Regions from separate parts of the Pseudoduganella sp. SL102 genome, predicted to be linked through region 1. Evidence: predicted binding sites of a transcription regulator. Region 1 holds the regulator's gene; each other region holds the start of a gene.

Evidence for each region. Region 1 encodes sigma-54, which starts transcription at its own class of promoters, with help from an activator protein. Its sites were predicted from a motif close to TGGCANGNAANCTGCTTT; they were not measured.
Region 2: the regulator sigma-54 is predicted to act here: its motif matches at 1,320-1,337, upstream of OU994_RS14250 (PEP-CTERM sorting domain-containing protein).
Region 3: the regulator sigma-54 is predicted to act here: its motif matches at 1,204-1,221, upstream of OU994_RS02570 (EDSAP-1 family PEP-CTERM protein).
Region 4: the regulator sigma-54 is predicted to act here: its motif matches at 1,177-1,194, upstream of OU994_RS05625 (TorF family putative porin).

The regions. Positions count from the first base shown of each region.
Region 1 is NZ_CP115554.1:979,051-981,252, forward strand. Features, by position in the region: gene OU994_RS04170 (RNA polymerase factor sigma-54) at 17-1,492, shown strand; gene hpf (ribosome hibernation-promoting factor, HPF/YfiA family) at 1,633-1,989, shown strand; gene OU994_RS04180 (enoyl-CoA hydratase/isomerase family protein) at 2,161-2,202, shown strand, end outside.
Region 2 is NZ_CP115554.1:3,358,870-3,361,071, reverse strand. Features, by position in the region: gene OU994_RS14260 (non-ribosomal peptide synthetase) at 1-612, shown strand, start outside; gene OU994_RS14255 (Rrf2 family transcriptional regulator) at 695-1,111, shown strand; gene OU994_RS14250 (PEP-CTERM sorting domain-containing protein) at 1,405-2,127, shown strand.
Region 3 is NZ_CP115554.1:577,726-579,927, reverse strand. Features, by position in the region: gene OU994_RS02575 (FAD-binding oxidoreductase) at 1-131, opposite strand, end outside; gene OU994_RS02570 (EDSAP-1 family PEP-CTERM protein) at 207-1,160, opposite strand; gene OU994_RS02565 (glucosyltransferase domain-containing protein) at 1,387-2,202, opposite strand, start outside.
Region 4 is NZ_CP115554.1:1,328,354-1,330,555, forward strand. Features, by position in the region: gene OU994_RS05615 (YifB family Mg chelatase-like AAA ATPase) at 1-693, opposite strand, end outside; gene OU994_RS05620 (accessory factor UbiK family protein) at 802-1,056, opposite strand; gene OU994_RS05625 (TorF family putative porin) at 1,262-2,020, shown strand; gene OU994_RS05630 (P-II family nitrogen regulator) at 2,041-2,202, shown strand, end outside.

The DNA of each region.
Region 1 (2,202 bases):
CAGCTCCTAATCAGCCATGAAACAGTCCTTGCAACTGCGCACTTCCCAGCACCTCGCGCTGACGCCGCAACTGCAGCAGTCGATCCGGCTGCTGCAATTGTCCACGCTGGAGCTGCACCAGGAACTGGAACAGCTGCTGACCGATAACCCGCTGCTGGAGCGGCTCGACGATCCTCTCGACCGCTCGGTGCGCTTGCTGGCCGATGGCGCGATCAACACGACGCAAGGGGCCGGCGAGGCGCCACCGGAAGGCGGGCCGCCGCAGGATGCGCCCGCCGCGCCGGAACCCGAGCCGTTCGATGGCGGCGAGGGCGTAGGCCTCGATGCCGGCACCGGCGATACCGACTGGAGCAGCGCCGGCAGCGGCAAGGGGCCGGACGACGACGATGCCCGCCCCCAGCTGGAAGCCAGCCACCGCAGCCTGCGCGAGCACCTGATGGAGCAGATGCGCGTGACCGTGCTGGAGGCGCGCGACCGGGGCCTGGTGGAACTGATCATCGATGCGCTCGACGATAACGGCTACCTCGAGGAAAGCCTGGAAGAGATCCACGAGCGCATGCCGGAAGAGCTGGAAATCGAGATCGGAGAATTGCGCACCGCGCTCAACCTGCTGCAGAGCTTCGACCCGCCGGGCATTGGCGCGCGCAACGCTTCCGAGTGCCTGGCGCTGCAGATCCGGCGCATGCCCGGCGTGCCGCTGGTAACGCGGCGCATGGCGCTGTGCATCGTTGAAAAACACTTGCAGTGGTTTGCCCAGCGCGACTTCAACAAGCTCAAGAAGGCGCTCGACTGCGACGACGAAGACCTGCGTGAAGCACAGGCCGTGATCCGCCAATGCAACCCGCATCCGGGCGCCGCCTTCGCGGCCGACGTGTCAGACTACGTGGTACCGGATGTGGTGGTAAAGCGGGGGCGCAACGGCTGGATCGTCACGTTGAACAACGACGTGATGCCCCGCCTGCGTGTCAATGCGCTGTACGCCAGCCTGCTCAAGCAGGGCAAGGGCGAGACGCAGATGAATGCACAGCTGCAAGAAGCAAAGTGGCTGATCAAGAATATGCGCCAGCGCTTCGACACGATCCTCCGCGTGGCCCAGGCCATCGTCGAACGGCAGAAGAACTTTTTCTCGCATGGCGCGGTGGCAATGAGACCCCTTGTGTTGCGTGAAATAGCTGATACACTGGGTCTACACGAGAGTACTATCTCTCGGGTAACAACTCAAAAATATATGCTGACGCCGCATGGCATGTTTGAGTTGAAGTACTTTTTTGGCAGCCACGTTGCAACCGAAGCTGGCGGGGAAGCATCCTCGACTGCGATCCGGGCGCTGATCGTGCAATTCACAGGAGCCGAAGACCCGAAGAACCCTTTATCCGACAGTAAGATTGCGGACATGCTGGGTGAACAAGGCATGGTGATTGCGCGACGCACTGTTGCCAAATATCGCGAAGCATTGAAAATCCCCCCGGTCAGCCTCCGCAAATCGCTATAGCAGTTCGTTGCAAGCGCATTTGCAAACCCCTTTGCAAGCCCTTGCGGCAAATCCTGGTAGTGCTTGGGTTCCTCTGCGCCGCCTTGCCTGTTTTGGCGGATAACGCACGAACCTGTTATATCTTCTTTAGGAGTGTGTGTATGAATCTGACCATCAGTGGACACCATATCGACGTTACCCCTGCCATTCGCGAGTATGTGCAGAACAAGCTGGAACGCGTTAGACGCCATTTCGATCAGCTGATCGATGTAAGTGTGATCCTGAGTGTAGATAATCTCACCGAGAAAGAGAAAAGACAGAAAGCCGAAATTAATCTGCGCATGTCGGGCAAGACCGTATTCGTTGAAAGCGTCGCCCAGGATCTGTATGCGGCCATCGATACGCTGATCGACAAGCTGGACCGCCAGGTCATGAAGCACAAGGATAAAGTGCAGAACCACAACCACGAAACCATCAAGCACCTGAGCGAGGCCGAGATCCCCGCATCGCCCGCATAACGACGGACGCAGGGCGCGGTGGCAGAACTGCTCCAGTTCTGCTACCGCTGCAACCGCTACAACAGAAGGGCGCGCGATGCGCCCTTTGTTACGTCCGGGTCCAAGGTTTACGCCACACACGCCGCATCCATGGCTAGAATGAGGCCAATAACGACAACGATGCGAGACACCATGACCGACCACGTCCATACCAAGGTGCGTAACGGCACCGGC
Region 2 (2,202 bases), 2.4 Mb from region 1:
ATGCGCGGAAGCGCCGAAAGCGGCGTGTACCTGGCATGCCGCGCATCCTGTCCGGCTGGCGCGGCGCAGGCTGCGGGCACGATCGGGCAGCCGCTGCCGGACATGGCCGCCTACGTGCTCGATGCCCACGGCCAGCCCGCACCGCTCGGCGTCATGGGCCAGTTGCACGTGGGCGGCGCCGGGCTGGCACGAGGCTACCTGCACCGCCCCGACCTGACGGCCGCACGCTTCGCCACGCACCCGCTGGTACCGGGCGGGCGCCTGTTCCGCACCGGCCAGGCGGCTCGCTGGACAGCCAGCGGCATGCTCGACGACGGCGGCCCGGCAGCCGGGCGGGTTGCGATGGATGGCCAAGCCGGGGCGGCGGGATACACGGCAGCGCATGGAATGGCGGCAGCCTCGCGGGCCGGGACAGCGCTTGTCACGGCACCGGCACGATCGGCATCATCGACACCATCGGCGGCCCCGCCGAAGGCCCCGGATTTGCCACCGCCGCCGGCAAGCGCCGCCATTCCGGCTCCGCGCCAACGCGCGGCGCACGACCTGTCGCTCAATGCGGGGCGCCACGCCGGCCCCCGTGCGCAGGCTTGCTGGCCGGCGCTGCCCAACTAGCGGGAAGCCGGCAAGGCTGTATAGGAGCGGGCCGCCACCCCGCCAGGCCTTTGCTCCCCTGCACCGCTGGTATCATCGCGGCATGAGACACGACAGCCGCCTTTCCCGCATGCTCCATGTGCTGATCCATATGGACAGCCTGGACGCCCCCGCCACCTCCGACACGATCGCCGCCATGCTGAACACCAATCCCGTCGTGGTGCGCCGCACGATGGCCGGCTTGCGCGAGCAGGGATATGTGCAGTCAGGCAAGGGGCATGGCGGGGGCTGGGTGCTGGCCCGGCCGCTGCACGCCATCACGCTGCGCGACATCCACCACGCGCTGGGCGACCCGCCCGTATTTGCCCTGGGCACCACGGACGAACATGCCGATTGCCTCATCGAGCGTGCCGTCAACGCCACCCTGGGCGACGCGATGCGCGCCGCAGAAGCGCTGCTGCTGGAACGTTTCGGCCAGGTGACGCTGGCGGACCTGGCCGCCAATGCCTGCCGGCGCTGACCCGTGTCGAAAAATTTTACAGCGATTTCAGCCCATCCATTTTATTGATGAGCAGGGATCGCGCTACCGGCCGTCCGACCGGTCGCAGGGCTGGGCTGGATAGCTGTCGACAAACTTTACAGCACAGCCAACCCTTCAATTTTCTTAATGAATTTATAAGAAAGCGTCTTACGTAGAATCAAAGGTTTAGCTTACTGCGGCTGAGCGAAGGCATGAACTTTGCATAAGCTTATACAAAAAATAAAAAAATGTTCGTAGTTAAACTAATCAACTTGGAGCCATACGTGAGCAAAATGAAAACTACACTGCTGGGATTGGCAGTAGCAATTTCGTCGATCGGTGCCGCATCCGCCGCGCCGCAAACCGTCGGTGGCGTAACCTGGGATCCCGACTACGGCATCGACTTCTCGTCGTCGTCGGTGCAGATGCACCAGATCTTCGAGGAAGATGGCACGGCCCGCGGCTACGGCATCATCTCGACGATGAACGGCACCGGCCAGGCCCAGTTCTGCCCCAACTGCGAACTGACGATCGTCTTCGGCGGCTACACGCCCGTGTCGATGGATGGCGCGATCACCAAGTACACCGGTGGCTTCGTCAACATCTTCATGAACGACGGCCCGTCGACGATCAACCCGTACGATCCGCTGACCATGAACGACGGCAACGTCGGCCTGGGCACCCTGTGGCTGTCCCTGGAAGGCCACGAGTACAACGGCGCCACGCTGCAAGGCACGCTGAACTCGCAAATGCCGCCGAACCTGAGCGGCCTGGGCCAGCTGGACGTGGTGGGCGGCGTCGCTGCGCAATACTTCGACACCAACGCGCAGATCGACGGCGCCGACATGTCGTTCTCGACCAGCTTCACGCAGCCGTATCCTGGCGACATGAACCACGTCGTCGGCACCGGCAACTTCTATGGCCTGACCTCGCCGGTTCCGGAACCAAGCACGTACCTGATGATGGGCGCCGGCATGCTGACGCTGGCGGCACTGCGCCGCCGCAAGCAGCGTTGATGGACCGGCCGCCGGCACCTGCCGGCGGCTGTTCCGGCCGCGCTGTCGGAAATCTTTACACTGAGCCGGGCTTTG
Region 3 (2,202 bases), 400 kb from region 1:
ATGGTCCATCCCCGGCGATTGGCGAGCCGGACGATGCGCTGTACCTGGGCGGTGGTGCGTGGCCGCAGGATACGCCCTCCCGGTTGCGCCAGGCCTGTAACGTTGGAAGTGTCAGCGGTATGTCTTGGCATGATGACCAATGCATGAAAACCAATGGAAAAAGCCCGGGCATGCCCGGGCTTGCGAAAGGACTGACTGCCTCGCGATTATTGCAGACGTTTGCGGCGTGCGGTCACACCCATGGCCAGCAGGCCCAGGCCGACCAGCAGCAGCGATTCCGGTTCCGGCACTGCCTGCAGCTGGATCGTCGAGTTCGATGCCTGGTTGATCACGAGGCTGTAGCGGTTACCGGCCACGACATTGATGGTGTCGGAAACGATCGTGCCTGCCTCGTCATGCACGGCATTTTCACTAAAGCCCGTGGACTGGAAGCCTTGATTCAGTTCTTCCGGGCTCCAGCTCAGCAGGGTGGTACCGGTCGTCAGGTTGCGCAGCGTCAGGTTGAAGGTGATGGCGCCGGAAGCCAGGGAATTCTGGTTTGCCGGCAGCAGCGCATCGACGAATGCGCTGACGAATGCGTCGTAGGTCAGTGCAAATGCCAGGTCGGCCGTCACACCTGCCGTGAAGTCGGTGATGACCGTCACGCCGTTCAGAATCGTGGCATTGGCGCCGCCCGATGCGTTCGGGTTATCGGCCGACGAGTCGGCGCGGGTCAGGCCGTTGGCACCGCCAGCCAGTGCATTGCCCGTGATATTCATGTCGCCCAGCGCGTAATTGCCGTTGTTCGCCACGAAGTTCGCGGCGGTGTTGTTCTCGGCCGAACCGCCGTAGATGGCATTGACTGCGCCAGCATCCGGGCCGGCGGCACGGTATTGCACGTCGACCGAGGCGGTCGTGCCGTCGGTGCGGGTGTCCGTGATACTGGCGGCGCCGATCCCGGTACCTTGTACGTTGTTATAGTTCGACGCTGCCGTACCGGTGCGCGAATCGCTGGTGATCCGGATCTGGCCAGCGAACGGGCTCGGCTGGGTAGGATTGGCTGGATCCACCACCAGCAGCTGGGAAATGGACAGGTCAGCCATGCCCGCCACGCCTGCGAATGCTGGCGTAACGCCGATGGCGGACAGGACGACTGCGGCGAGCAGTGATTTGAGTTTCATGATTTCTCCTGGAAATAAGCGGTTGGTCTTGCCTCAATGATATTAAGCACGGACCGTGCCAGACTTGACCATGCAATAAAATCAACCACTTATCGCGACAGCTTGTTATTTCACAAATCAACTGTAAAGTTTTTCGACAGTACGGTTAGCTCAGTTTCCCAGCCCTGCCCCAGGCATCGATCAATACAACGCATGAGCTGGAGCAAATCTCCTCGCGATGTCATAACTATTCGGCCGGGACGACATGGGCCGCATCCGGCGTCTTGCCCAGCTTGAGCAGGTAATAATCGCCACTGCGGCGCAACGAACCCTCGTGTGGCCACACCGGCATCTGTTCGAACTGGGTGGTGAGCGCGCTGCGCGCAGCGGGCGGTGCCGGACGGACAGTGTCGAAGCCGAGCACCCGCAAATAAGCGGCGATGCGCTGGAGATTGCCTTTGTCCCAGCCAAAGAAGGAGCCCCTGGTCACGCCCGTCTGGGCGGCGGCGAACAGGGATACCCGCTCTTCCGCGCCGTGGCCGTAGACGTCGAGCCAGATCGGCTTTCCGGCCTCGTCGCCGCCACGCAGCAGCAGCAAGCGGCGGCCGATGTCGAACCCCATGAAGCGGTCCTGGTGCTGGACCAGGGTAGCGGTGGCGATGTATTGCGACGTCAGGTTCACGATTTGCAGCTGGAACAGCGCAAACACCACCAGGCCGGCGATCCAGGCGGCGCCACGCTGGTACGTAAAGGCCAGCAGCGCAGACAGCCAGATCACATAGGGCAACGCCACCATCGCACGCAGCGGCAGGCTGGCGGGCCCCGTCAGCAAGCACAGCAGGAAAGGCGTTCCCAGCAGGAGTGCGAACAACAGCAAGTTCGGCAGCGCCACGCCGGCGCGGGCGCGGGCCACCGCGATCGCCGTGCAGGCCAGTGCCACGGCCGCGGCAGGCATCGCCGCGCCGAATTGCCCGGCCGAGCCGGAATAGATTTCCCACGCCTCCAAGGCAATCGAGCCCACCAGCCAGTACGGCGCTTTCAGATTGTCGAGATTGATGAAGCC
Region 4 (2,202 bases), 350 kb from region 1:
CAGCATGGTCTTGCCCGCGCCGGGCGGGCCCACCATGATGATGCTGTGCCCACCCGCGGCAGCCACCTCCAGCGCCCGCTTGGCATGCCACTGCCCTTTGACTTCGGCGAAATCGGGGTGCTCGGCGCGCGCGGGTTGCAGTGCCGGGCGGTGCCGCGCCAGCCGGACGGTATCGTCGGCCGCACAGAAGTGGTTGCACACTTCCAGCAGCGTGGCCGCCGGGAAGATCGCCGCGCCATCGACCAGCGCCGCTTCATCCGCGTTTGCCAGCGGCAGGATGAAGGCACTGTGCGCGCGTGCCCGCTGCATCGCGAACGTCATGGCCAGCGCGCCGCGGATCGGCCGCAGCTCGCCGGTCAGCGACAGTTCGCCGGCGAATTCATAACGCGCCAGGGGAGGGGAGGGGATCTGGCCGGAGGCGGCCAGGATGCCGATCGCGATCGGCAGGTCGAAGCGGCCGGATTCCTTGGGCAGGTCGGCCGGCGCCAGGCTGACGGTGATGCGGTGGTTGGGCATTTCGAAGCCGGCGTTGACGATGGCGGCGCGCACGCGGTCGCGTGCTTCCTTGACTTCCGTTTCCGCCAGCCCGACGACGTGGAAAGCCGGCAAGCCGTTGGCGAGATGGACTTCGACGCTGACTTCCGGCGCTTCGATGCCGTTCAGCGCACGGCTTTTCAGGACGGCCAGGCTCATGGTACCCCGCTGCAAGCTGTGGATGAAGAAGACGATCCTGCATCCTAGGCGCTTGCGGCGGGCGCGGCCTTGCGCCGCGATAAAGGAGAAAAATCCGCGAAAAAGCCGTTACAGCGGCGCCTTCTCGGCGGCGATCTTCGCCTCCAGTTCGGCCAGGCGGGTTTCCAGCAACTCCAGGCGGTTGCGGGTCTTGGCCAGCACCTGCGCCTGGATGTCGAATTCCTCCCGCGTCACCAGGTCCAGCTTGGAAAAGCCCTGGGTCATCATCGCCTTGACGTTGCGCTCGATATCCTTGGCAGGCGAATTTTCGATGACGTTGTTGATCTTGGATTGCAGGTCGGTAAAGAAGGCGTTCATGTCCACGATGGGCTCCAGGTGAGGTTTTTCGCACGAATGCACCACAATGGTGCCAGTACGAAGATTATTTGGTGCGAAACAGGCGTCGCGCAGCGCGGCTCGGCTATCAGCTCAGCAACTATTTGCTGGCACGCATTCTGCTTTAGCTAAAGGGACAACGAGTCAGACGAATTTTAAACCGCAATAAAAGTTCACTCAAAAGGAAATCGCCATGTCATACCCGAGCAAGCGCTCCGCCCTGTCCGTCGCCGTACTGTTCGCATGTATTGCAGCAGGCCAGGCCCAGGCACAGGAAGCCGCCGCGACACCCGAGGCGAAACCGGACAACGAGATCAGCTTTAACGCGGCCGTTACCAGCGATTACCGTTACCGCGGCATTTCGCAAACCCGCCTGAAACCGGCGCTGCAAGGCGGCGCCGACTGGGTCAACAACCCGACAGGCTTCTATGCCGGCACCTGGCTGTCCACCATCAAGTGGGTCAAGGACGGCGGCGGCGACGGCAGCGTCGAATGGGACGTGTACGCCGGCAAGCGCGGCGACATCGGTTCCGGCTTCACGTACGACGTGGGCGGCCTGGGCTACATCTACCCCTCGAACTCCCTGTCGACCAGCGCAAACACGTTTGAATTGTACGGCCAGGTCGGCTTTGGCCCCGCCACCCTGAAATATTCCCACTCGCTGACCAACCTGTTCGGCTTCGCCGACAGCAAGAACAGCCAGTACCTGGATGCTTCCGTCAACCAGGAGGTGGGCGGCGGCTTCATCCTGAACCTCCACGTGGGCCACCAGAAAGTCAAGAATAACGATTTTTCCAGCTACACCGACTGGAAAGTGGGCGTCACCAAGGACTTCGGCGTTGCCACGGTATCGCTGGCCTATGTCGATACCGATGCCAAAGCGTATTTCGCGCCAAACGGCAAGGACCTGGGCAAATCAGGCGCCGTGCTGACCCTGTCCAAAACTTTCTGAAACACCAAACGAGGCCTGCCATGAAAATGATTACTGCCATCATCAAGCCGTTCAAGCTGGACGAGGTGCGTGAAGCCCTGTCCGCGATTAACGTGCAAGGGATAACCGTGACCGAAGTCAAAGGCTTCGGTCGCCAGAAAGGCCACACGGAGCTGTACCGCGGTGCCGAATACGTGGTCGAC